Regions from separate parts of the Pantoea sp. SGAir0175 genome, predicted to be linked through region 3. Evidence: predicted binding sites of a transcription regulator. Region 3 holds the regulator's gene; each other region holds the start of a gene.
What was found. The regulator PhoB, encoded in region 3, activates phosphate uptake and scavenging genes when phosphate is short. The targets are predictions, from matches to a motif close to CTGTCATAAAACTGNCNNAT.

Region 1 (4,286 bases), 730 kb from region 3:
GCTGGGCGACGGATTGTGGAGCCGTTTATACGCGGCGATGCGCGACGGCGAGCAGCGGCAGCCGGTGCTGGAGGCCTTTGTGCGCTTTGCCCGTCAGCACGCCTGCGAGCACCTGCCTTACGTGCGCGATGCCTCGCGCCCCGGTTCCCTGCAGCCGGTCTCGTCCTGATGCCGCGGGCGGCCAATGTCGCCCGTGCTGTTATCCCCGCCCTGCCTGCTCTATAATGCGCCGCCTTAACCGCTACCGGAGAGTTTCACCATGACCAATAACGATGTGCTGCGCAGCGTGCGCTATATGCTGGATTTGAGCGACAGCAAAGTGGTGGAGATTTTTGCGCTGGCGGGCAGTGAAGTACCGCGTGAAGATGTGCAGGCGTGGCTGAAGAAAGATGACGATGAGGCGTTTCGTAAACTGCCGGATGTGCTGATGGGTTACTTCCTCAACGGTCTGATTTTCTACCGTCGCGGCAAAAGCGAAGACGCGCCGGCCCCGTCGGTTGAGCGCCGCATGAACAATAATATCTTTCTCAAGAAGTTACGCATCGCCTTCGCGCTGAAAACCACCGATATCCCGGATATCTTATTGAAGGCTAACTTCAAGGTGTCACAGGCTGAAATCGGCGCGATTTTCCGCAACCCGGATCATAAAAATTATCGCGAGTGCGGTGACCAGATTCTGCGTAACTTCCTGAAAGGTTTAACGCTGATTCAGCGGCCATCGACACCCGCGAAAAAAAGCTAAGCGCCTGAACTGCCGCTTTTGGCCGTGTGTCCCAGTACCCAGCGTTTATGCACGTACAGGGACGCAAAAATCACTATCGCCCCGGCGATAAAGCTTGGCCAGTGCGGCTTCTCCTGCCAGATCGCCAGGTTCACCAGTAATCCTGCCGGCACGTGCATGTTGTTCATAATGCCCAGCGTCCCGGCATCGACCTGGGTCGCGCCGTAGTTCCACATGAAGTAACCCAGTCCGGATGCGACCACGCCCAGCCACACCAGCACGCTCCACTGCAGCGTGGTGGTCGGCAGCTTGTGCGGATTGCCCCAGATGCACCAGGCGATCACCGCGATCAGCACTGCGCCGAGATAGAACCACGAGAACGCGGTGTGCTGCGGCATCGGACGGACTTCCTGCAGGCGCTTATAGCCCACCATGCCAATCGCAAAGCAGATGTTGGCCGCCTGCACCAGCAGCAGTCCGAACCAGAAATCATCGCTGACTTTGTCGTAGCGGATAATGGCCGCACCGAGCACCGCCAGCAGCGCGCTAAAGGCATAGCCAATGCGCAGCGGGCGCTTGCTGAGCAGGTCATAAATCAGTGTGACATACAGCGGCGTCATCACCGTAAACAGCAGGAATTCCGGCACGCTGAGATAGAGATAAGCCTCGAAGCTGATCAGATACATGATGCCTAATTGCAGCATGCCCACCAGCATATAGAGCAGCAACGTTGAGGCGCGGTAACCGCGCCAGCGCAGAAACGGCAGAAAGACCAGCGCCGCCAGGCCTAAACGCATCAGCACCGAGAACCAGGTATCCACCTGCCCCGCCAGATACTCCCCGATTAAACTAAAAGAAAAAGCCCACAGAATGGTGGTAACGATCAGCAACAGCACGGTTATGCATCCTAAAGTTCAACACTGGCGCTAGTGTAAACAAACTACAGCGCGCTGGCGGGACAATCTGGTTGACATGTGATGAAATTAAACACGATCGCATCTTCGCTGCCCGGTCAGCAGGCACGCGTCCGCATGGCGGGTTAACCGGCGGGCGGCGATTTTTATGAGGCGGCGCGCCGTTTTCTCTGGCACAAATGCGCGAAATCCAACATTTACTGGTTTATATCGCTCTTTATTGTCATAAAACTGTAACATATGTGTCACACGTCACAGTAACTGCGCGTAACCATCACTATTCTGTGCGCGAAATGGAAAGGTTGCTTTCTGTTCGCTGTCGTACTTTGTTTTTGCCCCAACCTGCTGGGAATCGATAACTATATTGCGCCCTGGAGGGCCATTCTGATGTTGAGTATTTTTAAACCTGCACCACACCAGCCCCAGGTGGCGGACGATCGCGTCGATCCGCTCTATCGTCGTCTGCGCTGGCAGATCTTCTTCGGCATTTTCTTTGGCTACGCCGCCTATTATCTGGTGCGCAAAAACTTTGCGCTGGCGATGCCTTACCTGGTCGAACAGGGCTTTTCCCGCGGCGACCTTGGCTTTGCCCTCTCCGGCATCTCCATCGCCTACGGTTTTTCCAAATTCATCATGGGATCGGTCTCAGATCGCTCCAACCCGCGGGTATTTTTGCCCGCCGGCCTGATTCTCGCCGCCGCCGTGATGCTGGTGATGGGCTTCGTGCCGTGGGCAACCTCGAGCATCATGGTGATGTTCGTGCTGCTGTTTCTGTGTGGCTGGTTCCAGGGCATGGGCTGGCCACCGTGCGGACGCACCATGGTGCACTGGTGGTCGCAGAAAGAGCGCGGCGGCATTGTGTCGGTATGGAACTGCGCGCACAACGTGGGTGGCGGCATTCCTCCGCTGCTGTTCCTGCTCGGCATGGCGTGGTTTAACGACTGGAAAGCCGCGCTCTATATGCCGGCGTTTGGTGCCATCCTCGTCGCCATCATCGCTTTTGCGCTGATGCGCGATACGCCGCAGTCGTGCGGTCTGCCGCCGATTGAGGCATGGAAGAATGACTATCCGCCGGATTATAGCGAGAACCACGAACAGGAGCTGACGGCGAAGCAGATTTTCATGCAGTACGTGCTGCCGAATAAGCTGCTGTGGTACATCGCGCTGGCCAACGTGTTCGTTTATCTGCTGCGCTACGGCATCCTCGACTGGTCACCAACCTATCTGAAAGAGGTGAAGCACTTCACGCTGGATAAATCCTCGTGGGCCTATTTCCTGTACGAATACGCCGGGATTCCGGGCACGCTGCTGTGCGGCTGGATGTCGGACAAGGTATTCCGCGGCAATCGCGGCGCCACCGGGGTATTTTTCATGACGCTGGTGACCATCGCCACCATCATTTACTGGCTGAACCCGCCGGGCAATCCGGGCATAGATATGATCTGCATGATCGTCATTGGCTTCCTGATCTACGGTCCGGTGATGCTGATTGGTCTGCACGCGCTGGAGCTGGCACCGAAAAAAGCGGCCGGCACTGCGGCAGGCTTTACCGGTCTGTTCGGCTATCTCGGCGGATCGGTGGCAGCCAGTGCGATTGTCGGTTACACCGTGGATTTCTTCGGCTGGGACGGCGGTTTCTTAGTGATGATTGTCGGATCGGTGCTGGCGGTGGTGTTACTGCTGCTGACCATGGTCAGCGAGCATCGCCACAAGCAGCAGCAGGCATAATCTGAGCGGGCCGGTGCATACCGGCCCGTTTTATTCAGGCGAGGAATAATTTACGCAGCGTCTGCGGCACCGCGTCGTCGGCGTTGCTGCCAATCACTTCCAGCGTCGGCAGGGTATCTTTCAGGCGCTGATGGGCGTTACGCATGATGCAGCCTTTGCCCGCCATACTCAGCATCTCGACATCATTCATGCCGTCGCCAAACGCGATGCACTCTTTCAGCGAATAGCCAAGCTGTTTCGCCACCGCTTCCAGCGCGTGCCCTTTCGAGACGCCGCCAGCCATCACTTCCAGACAGGTGGGCAGCGAGAAACTGACGTTAACCCGGTCACCCCAGCGCGCTTCAATCGCCTGTTCCAGCGGAACCAGATGCTCCGGATCGTCGCAGGTGAAGAACACTTTGCTGATGCCATCGGTGGCCAGCATGCCGGGCTGATACACCTGATAGGTGAACACCGATTCCTGGAAAAACTCCGCTTCCTGCGGATTATGGCGGCTGATGTGCCACTCATCGTCGCGGTAAACGTGCGTCAGGATTTTCTCATCGTGATACTTCAGGCCATACAGCTCGCTGGCGATATCGCTGTCCAGATTGTGGCTGAACACCAGTTCGCCGTCGGCGTTGTGCACGCGCGCGCCGTTTGAGGTGATCATATACGCCGGAATGCCGAGCTTATCGCGCATCTGACCGACGTCGATGTAGTGGCGTCCGGTGGCAAAAATAAAATGCACATCGCGCGCCACCAGTTCCTGTAGCGTGGTGCGGGCAAACGGCGTCAGACGATGTTGCGGAGAAAGCAGCGTGCCATCCAGGTCGGATGCAACGATGTGGTACATGTAGGCCTCTGGTATTGATGTCTAAGAATATATTAGTCACGGTGGCGCTGATAAAAGTCGACCACCGCATTGAGCGCTTCGGCGCGCA
Region 2 (4,286 bases), 610 kb from region 3:
CATCAATCGTCTGCTGCGCATGCCGCTTGGCCGCGCGTGGGAAGCGCTGCGTGAGGATGAGATCGCCTGCCGTTCGCTCGGTCTCAGCCCAACGCGCATCAAGCTGACGGCCTTTACCATCAGCGCGGTGTTCGCCGGTTTCGCCGGTACGCTGTTTGCCGCGCGTCAGGGCTTTGTCAGCCCGGAATCTTTCACCTTTGTCGAGTCCGCGTTTGTGCTGGCGATTGTAGTGCTGGGCGGCATGGGTTCGCAGCTGGCGGTAATCCTGGCCGCGATTCTGCTGGTGGTATCGCGCGAGCTGATGCGTGATTTGAACGAGTACAGCATGCTGGTGCTCGGTGGGTTGATGGTGCTGATGATGATCTGGCGTCCGCAGGGGCTGCTGCCGATGAAGCGTCCGCACCTGAAGCTGAAACAGGCAAAACAAGGAGAGCAGGCATGAGTCAGCCTTTATTAGCCGTTGAAGGCCTGATGATGCGCTTCGGCGGCCTGCTGGCCGTCAACAACGTGGCGCTGGAACTGCATCCGCAGGAGATCGTCTCGCTGATTGGCCCAAACGGGGCGGGGAAAACCACGGTATTCAACTGCCTGACCGGTTTCTATAAGCCAACGGGCGGCACCATCAAACTGCGCGATCAGCCATTGCAGGGCCTGCCGGGGCAGAAGATCGCGCGCATGGGCGTGGTGCGGACCTTTCAGCACGTGCGCCTGTTCCGTGAGATGACGGTGATTGAAAACCTGCTGGTGGCGCAGCATCAGCATCTGAAAAGCGGCGTGTTCTCCGGGCTGTTTAAAACCCCGGCGTTCCGGCGCGGCGAGAGCGAAGCGCTGGACCGCGCGGCCAGCTGGCTGGAGCGCATTGGTCTGCTGGATCTGGCTAACCGCCAGGCCGGCAATCTGGCTTACGGCCAGCAGCGCCGGCTGGAGATCGCCCGCTGCATGGTGACGCGTCCGGAAATCCTGATGCTCGACGAACCGGCCGCCGGCCTCAACCCGCGCGAAACGCACGAGCTGGATGAGCTGATCGCTGAACTGCGTGGCGAACACAAGGTGACGGTGTTGCTGATTGAACACGATATGAAGCTGGTGATGGGCATTTCTGACCGCATTTATGTGGTTAATCAGGGAACGCCGCTGGCCAACGGTACGCCGGAAGAAGTGCGTAACAACCCGGATGTGATCCGTGCTTATTTAGGTGAGGCGTAACATGGCGAACCCGATTTTAACTTTACAGGGTGTCAGTGCGCACTATGGCCCGATCCAGGCACTGCATAACATTAATCTGCACATCAGTCAGGGCGAAATCGTGACGCTGATTGGCGCGAACGGCGCGGGTAAAACCACGCTGCTCGGTACGCTGTGTGGCGAGCCGCGCGCCACCAGCGGCACCATCACCTTTGATGGCAAAACCATTACCGACTGGCAGACGGCAAAAATCATGCGTGAAGCGATTGCCATCGTACCGGAAGGCCGGCGCGTATTTTCGCGCATGACGGTGGAAGAGAACCTGGCGATGGGCGGCTTTTTCGCGACGCGTCAGCAGTATCAGGAGCGCATTGAGCGCGTTTATCAGCTGTTCCCCCGGCTGGCGGAGCGCAAAGTGCAGCGCGCCGGCACCATGTCCGGCGGTGAGCAGCAGATGCTGGCGATTGGCCGCGCGCTCATGAGCCAGCCGCGCCTGCTGCTGCTGGACGAGCCGTCGCTGGGTCTGGCGCCGATCATTATCCAGCAGATTTTCGACACCATCGAACAGCTGCGTAAAGAGGGCATGACCATCTTCCTCGTCGAGCAGAACGCCAACCAGGCGCTGAAGCTGGCCGATCGCGGCTACGTGCTGGAGAATGGTCACGTGGTGCTGGAGGATAGCGGTGAAGCGTTGTTATCCAATGAAGCGGTGCGAAGCGCGTATTTAGGCGCCTGACCTGGCTGTGGTCATGACGTTGGTGCGGTGATTTGCCCTCACCCTAACCCTCTCCCGCACGCGGGAGAGGGAACCGTACGGCAGCGTTTTTCAGGCCAGGTTGCTATCCTGGCATCCTCCCGGACTTCTCTCGCCCTGCAGAAGAAGGCATCAGCGCACCGCCTTTTATCCCCCTCTCCCCGTGGGAGAGGGCCGGGGTGAGGGCATCAGCGCGCACGGCCTTTCATCTCCCTCTCCCTGTGGGAGAGGGCCGGGGTGAGGGCATCAGCGCGCACTAACCCCGTCATATTCCCGTCATAATCCTGTTATTTTTCCGTCATTTCCTCGTGTCATGTTACTTCGCGAACAAAAAATGCGTGATATCGCGCGCGCCACAAGCACAGGAAACCCTTATGTCCGCTTTTACGCTTCGTCCCCGCCTGATGAGTCTGCTGCTCGGTCTGGCGATCAGCGGTAATGCGCTGGCTGCTACCGAAATCCCTTTCTGGCACTCAATGGAAGGCGAGTTAGGCAAAGAAGTCGATTCTCTGGCACAGCGTTTTAACCAGGCTCACCCGGATTACAAAATCGTTCCGACCTACAAAGGCAACTACGAGCAGAGCCTGGCTGCGGGTATCGCTGCGGTGCGCAGCGGTAAGGCACCGGCCATTCTGCAGGTTTACGAAGTGGGCACCGCCACCATGATGGCCTCTAAAGCCATCGTGCCGGTGCATGAAGTGTTTAAAGACGCCGGCGTGCCGATGGACCCGAAACAGTTTGTTCCTGCCGTTGCCGGTTACTACAGCGACAGCAACGGCCAGCTGATCTCACAGCCGTTTAACAGCTCCACGCCGGTGCTGTACTACAACAAAGACGCGTTCAAAAAAGCCGGTCTTAACCCGGATCAGCCACCGAAAACCTGGCAGGCGCTGGCGCAGGATGCCGCCGCGCTGCGTAAAGCCGGCATGAGCTGCGGCTATGCCAGCGGCTGGCAGGGCTGGATTCAGATCGAAAACTTCAGCGCCTGGCATGGCCTGCCGGTTGCCACCAAAAACAACGGCTTTGACGGTACCGACGCGGTGCTGGAGTTCAACAAACCCGTGCAGGTGCGCCACATCCAGCTGCTGGAAGAGATGAATAAGAAAGGTGATTTCACCTACTTTGGCCGTAAAGACGAGTCGACGTCCAAGTTCTACAACGGCGACTGCGGTATCACCACCGCCTCATCCGGTTCGCTGGCCGACATTAAGCATTACGCCAAATTCAACTTTGGCGTGGGCATGATGCCGTACGATGACACCGTGCCGAACGCACCGCAGAACGCCATTATCGGTGGCGCCAGCTTGTGGGTGATGAAAGGCAAAGATGCAGCGACTTACAAAGGCGCGGCGGAGTTCATGAAGTTCCTCGCCCAGCCGGATATTGCGGCAGAATGGCACCAGAAAACCGGTTATCTGCCGATCACCACCGCGGCTTATGAGCTGACCAAACAGCAGGGCTTTTATGACAAAAACCCGGGCGCCGACATCGCCACGCGGCAGATGCTGAATAAAGATCCGCTGCCGTTCACCAAAGGGATGCGTCTGGGCAACATGCCGCAGATTCGTACCATCGTCGACGAAGAGCTGGAAGGCGTGTGGACCGGGAAACAGTCGCCACAGGCAGCGCTGGACAACGCGGTGAAACGCGGCAACGAACTGCTGCGTCGCTTTGAACAGCAAGTGAAGTAACTCCGTAATGGCGGGATGGACGGGTATGTCCGTCCCGCTGTCTCTTTCTGACGAGCCTGCTATGTCCTCATCATCACGTCCGGTTTTCCGCGCCCGTTTGTTGCCGTATCTGCTGGTGGCCCCGCAGCTGGCGATCACCGCGATCTTTTTTCTCTGGCCCGCCGGAGAGGCGCTGTGGTACTCGCTGCAAAGCATCGATCCGTTTGGCATCTCCAGCACCTTTGTTGGCCTTGATAACTTCCGCCGCCTGTTCAGTGACGACTACTACCTTGATTCGTTCTGGACCACCCTCGTGTTTAGCGCGCTGGTGACGGTATGCGGCATGACATTCTCGCTGCTGCTGGCGGCGCTGGTGGATTACGTTATCCGGCTGAAAAAGCTCTATCAGACGCTGCTGCTGCTGCCGTATGCGGTAGCGCCGGTGGTTGCGGCGGTGCTGTGGATGTTCCTGTTCAATCCGGGGCTGGGGCTGTTCAGCCATCTGCTGAACCAGTTTGGCTACAACTGGAACTATGCGCAGAACAGCGGTCAGGCGATGTTCCTGATCGTATTAGCGTCGATCTGGCAGCAAATGAGCTACAACTTCCTGTTTTTCTTTGCCGCGCTGCAGTCCATTCCTAAATCGCTGGTGGAAGCCGCGGCGATTGACGGTGCCG
Region 3 (4,286 bases):
CTCAGCAGCGTCTCCAGCTGTTGCTGTTCGGCCAGCGCGCGTTCACGTGCCTGCTGTGCGGCCTGATAGTGGCTTTCACCCTGCTGCAGCGCCGCTTGCGCCTGTTGCTGTTGCTGCTGTAACTGCTGCGCCTGCTGGTTCAGTGTCTGCTGGTCGCGCTGCAGCTGTTCGCGCTGCTGCAGTTTGTCGCGCAGCTTCTCCGCCGGTTCAGCACGCGCCAGCCGCTGACGATCGCCTTCCGCCTGCTGCCAGGCCGTGGCGGCAGCCTGCAACGCCTGCTGCGCCTGCTGTTGCTCCGCGTTGAGCTGCTGCTGCTGCGTCAGCCACTGCTGCTGCTGCTGGGCCTGCGCCAGCTGCTCGCTCAGATCCTGTTCGGTGCGGGTCAGCTGCTCCAGCTGCTGCGCCAGTTCGGCGCGGCGGGCGTCGTCGAGCAACTGCACCGCACCGGCGCGGGCGCGCAGCGTGTCGAGTGCCGCGCGCGCCGTGCGCCAGCGCTCGTAGATCTGCATCGAGATGTGGCCGTAGATTTCGGTGCCGGTCAGCTCCTCCAGCAGCTCGGCGCGCTCGCCGGGTTTGGCATTGAGGAAGGCGGCAAACTGCCCCTGCGACAGCATCATAGAACGGGTGAAGCGGGCAAAATCGAGACCGGACAAGGTTTCGATGGCTTTGAGCTTGTCACCGACTTTATCGGCGACGATCTGGTTGTCCGCCACGCGCGCCAGTTCGACACGCGGCGCCTGCAGTTTACCTTCCGCCAGGCCGCGCGCGCGGTTCTGGCTCCAGAAGGCGCGCCAGGCTTCACCTTTGATCTCAAACTCCACTTCGGCGAGGCACTCAGCGGTGTCACGCGTCATCAGCTGATTTTCGCTCTGCGACAGGCCACCAAGGCGCGGCGTCTGGTGATAGAGCGCCAGACAGATGGCATCCAGCAGCGTGGTTTTACCCGCGCCGGTGGCGCCGGTGATGGCGAACAGCCCGTTGCTGGCAAACGGCTCGCGGCGGAAATCGATAAACCACTCGCCGCGCAGCGCGTTGAGGTTTTTAAAACGCAGCGTCAGAATTTTCATGCGCCCGGATCCTCCAGCGTCGCCAGCGTGCTGCGAAACAGCTGCGTTAACTGCGCGCGCTGTTCATCCTCCAGCTGCTCCTCCAGCGCCAGCCGGCGGGCAAAGACCTCTTCAACTTTCAGTTCGCTCAGGGTTTCGTTCTCCAGCCGCGCCAGGCTGCGCTGACGCTGATCGCGGCTGCGGCGCACCAGCAGCACCTCAACCGGCAGCGCGTCGGTTAGCTGTTCGATGCGGCGCTGCAGATCGCTCAGGTACTCCTGAGTGGTGATTTCGATATCCAGCCACACCGGCAGATCGCCTTCATAGGTGTGAAACGCGGTCAGTTGCTGTTCGATCTCCGCCATCGCGCCTTTTAACATCTGCATCGGCTGGAATGACGGAATAACCAGCGGTGTGACGGACTCCAGCCGGGTGCTAAATTCCAGCAGGAATACGCTTTTCTCACGTCCCAGCTCATCAAAACTGAGCGCAATCGGCGAACCGCTGTAGCGGATGTGATCGCTGTCGGCGATGCGCTGCGCGCGATGTATATGGCCCAGCGCAATGTAGTCGGCTGGCGGGAAGGCCTGCGCCGGAAAGGCGTCCAGCGTGCCGATGTAGATATCACGCACCGAATCGCTCTTGCTGACACCCACGGTGGTGAGATGCCCGGTGGCGATGATCGGCAGCGCGCTGTCCATGGCTTCGCGCTGCGCCACGGCGGCGGCATAACAGTGCTGATAGTGCTGCTCAATCGCCTGTAGCAGCGACAGCTGCTTATCGCGACCGGACTGACCCGCCTGGCTGCGCAGGATGTCGCGCGGACGCAGATAGGGAATGGCGCACAGCAGCGCCCCCGGCGTGCCGTCGCGCTGTTGCAGCGTCAGCACCTGCTGCTCGCCGCCGGGCGTGGCGCTGGTAATGACGCGGGTATTGAGGCAGGCCAGCAGCTCGCGCGATTCATTCAGCGTGGCGACCGAATCATGGTTGCCGGCCAGCACAATCAGCTGGCAGCCGCTGGGCTGCAGCGCCACCACGAAACGGTTAAACAGTTCGCGCGCGTAGCTGGGCGGCGAACCGGTATCAAACAGGTCGCCAGCGACGATCAGTGCATCCACCTGATGCTGCACAATCGCGGCCAGCAGCCAGTCGAGGAATTGCTGGTGCTCGGCGGCGCGGCTTTTGCTGTAAAAGAACTGACCGAGATGCCAGTCAGCGGTGTGAATAATTCGCATGAATGCTCCGTGCCTGCTATCGCAAAGCGGCAGTATAACCGCTTAACAACGCAATGAAAAAAAAGCGAAACCGGTTGTCACAATTGCGCTTTTTATCTGATTATCATGAGGTGGGTTTTTCATAAAAGTGTCACAAAACTGACGCATAATGGCGCCGCAAACCCCCGTGACATGCCGTCACAATCGCAGGAGTAATAATGGCTAAGCGCATTTTGGTTGTGGAAGACGAAGCTCCCATCCGTGAAATGTTATGTTTCGTGCTGGAACAAAACGATTACCAGCCGATTGAGGCTGAGGACTATGACAGCGCGATTGGCAAGCTGATCGAACCCTGGCCAGATCTGATTCTGCTGGACTGGATGTTACCCGGCGGCAGCGGCATTCAGTTCATCAAACATTTAAAGCGTGAAGCCATGACGCGTGATATTCCGGTGATGATGCTGACGGCGCGCGGCGAAGAGGAAGATCGCGTGCGCGGGCTGGAAGTGGGCGCCGATGATTACATCACCAAGCCGTTCTCGCCCAAAGAGCTGATGGCGCGCATTAAAGCCGTGATGCGCCGTATCTCACCGATGGCGGTGGAAGAGGTGATTGAGATGCAGGGGCTGAGCCTCGATCCCTCCTCGCATCGCGTGATGTCCGAAACCACGCCGCTGGAAATGGGGCCGACCGAATACAAACTGCTGCACTTCTTTATGACGCATCCAGAGCGCGTATACAGCCGCGAACAGCTGCTGAATCACGTGTGGGGCACTAACGTGTATGTGGAAGACCGCACCGTGGATGTGCATATCCGTCGTTTACGTAAAGCACTGGAAGTTTCCGGCCACGATCGCATGGTACAAACCGTTCGCGGAACAGGGTATCGTTTCTCTGCCCGCTACTAAACGGAGTCTTTTACCGTGCTGGAACGACTCTCCTGGAAGAGATTACTGACCGAGCTGGCGCTGGTGTGTCTGCCTGCGCTGGTGCTGGGTCTGCTGGTTGGCTATCTGCCGTGGTGGCTGTTACTGGCCGTGTGCGGCGTGCTGTTCTGGCACTTCAAAAATCTGATGCGGCTGTCGCACTGGCTGTGGATTGATCGTTCAATGACGCCGCCCACCGGGCGCGGCAGCTGGGAACCGCTGTTTTACGGCCTGTATCAAATGCAGTTGCGCAATCGCCGCCGCCGGCGCGAGCTGGGCAATCTGATCAAACGCTTTCGCAGCGGGGCTGAATCGCTGCCGGACGCGGTGGTGCTCACCACCGAAGAGGGCACCATTTTCTGGTGTAACGGTCTGGCCCAGCAGCATCTCGGGCTGCGCTGGCCGGAAGATAACGGCCAGAATATCCTTAACCTGCTGCGCTACCCTGAATTCTCCCGCTATATCCGCCAGCGCGACTTCAACAAGCCGCTGACGCTGGTGCTCAATAATCAGCATCACATGGAGTTCCGCGTCATGCCTTACAGCGAAGGGCAGTGGCTGATGGTGGCGCGTGACGTCACCCAGATGCACCAGCTGGAAGGGGCGCGACGTAACTTCTTCGCCAACGTCAGCCATGAACTGCGTACCCCGCTGACGGTGCTGCAGGGCTATCTGGAGATGATGGACGATGCCGGGATGAACGAGCGCACCCGCAGCAAGGCGCTCAGTACCATGCAGGAGCAGACGCGACGCATGGACAGCCTGGTGAAGCAGCTGCTGACGCTGTCACGCATCGAAGCGGCCCCCGCCATTGACCTGAAAGAGACGGTGGATGTGCCGACCATGCTGCTGCTGTTACAGCGCGAGGCGGAAACCCTCAGCCAGGGCCGTCACAGCATCCATTTCCACACCGATCCGCACCTGAAGGTGTTCGGCAATGATGAACAGCTGCGCAGCGCGATTTCCAATCTGGTGTATAACGCGGTGAACCACACGCCGGACGGCACGCGCATCGACATCAGCTGGTTGCGCACCAAACAGGGCGCCGAATTTAAAGTGTGCGACAACGGGCCCGGCATCAGCGAGGAGCATCTGCCGCG

Region 1: glpT (glycerol-3-phosphate transporter) is a predicted target of PhoB. The motif match lies at 1,856-1,875, and genes of this name have one in related genera.
Region 2: ugpB (sn-glycerol-3-phosphate ABC transporter substrate-binding protein UgpB) is a predicted target of PhoB. The motif match lies at 2,213-2,232, and genes of this name have one in related genera.

Annotation. Positions count from the first base shown of each region.
Region 1 is NZ_CP028081.1:3,878,520-3,882,805, forward strand. Features, by position in the region: gene metR (HTH-type transcriptional regulator MetR) at 1-169, shown strand, start outside; gene C1N56_RS18125 (YehS family protein) at 260-742, shown strand; gene C1N56_RS18130 (carboxylate/amino acid/amine transporter) at 739-1,617, opposite strand; gene glpT (glycerol-3-phosphate transporter) at 2,023-3,363, shown strand; gene yigL (sugar/pyridoxal phosphate phosphatase YigL) at 3,398-4,198, opposite strand; gene pldB (lysophospholipase L2) at 4,231-4,286, opposite strand, start outside.
Region 2 is NZ_CP028081.1:3,757,954-3,762,239, reverse strand. Features, by position in the region: gene C1N56_RS17625 (high-affinity branched-chain amino acid ABC transporter permease LivM) at 1-442, shown strand, start outside; gene livG (high-affinity branched-chain amino acid ABC transporter ATP-binding protein LivG) at 439-1,206, shown strand; gene livF (high-affinity branched-chain amino acid ABC transporter ATP-binding protein LivF) at 1,208-1,921, shown strand; gene ugpB (sn-glycerol-3-phosphate ABC transporter substrate-binding protein UgpB) at 2,314-3,630, shown strand; gene ugpA (sn-glycerol-3-phosphate ABC transporter permease UgpA) at 3,692-4,286, shown strand, end outside.
Region 3 is NZ_CP028081.1:3,146,547-3,150,832, reverse strand. Features, by position in the region: gene C1N56_RS14840 (AAA family ATPase) at 1-1,067, opposite strand, end outside; gene sbcD (exonuclease subunit SbcD) at 1,064-2,281, opposite strand; gene phoB (phosphate response regulator transcription factor PhoB) at 2,479-3,168, shown strand; gene phoR (phosphate regulon sensor histidine kinase PhoR) at 3,184-4,286, shown strand, end outside.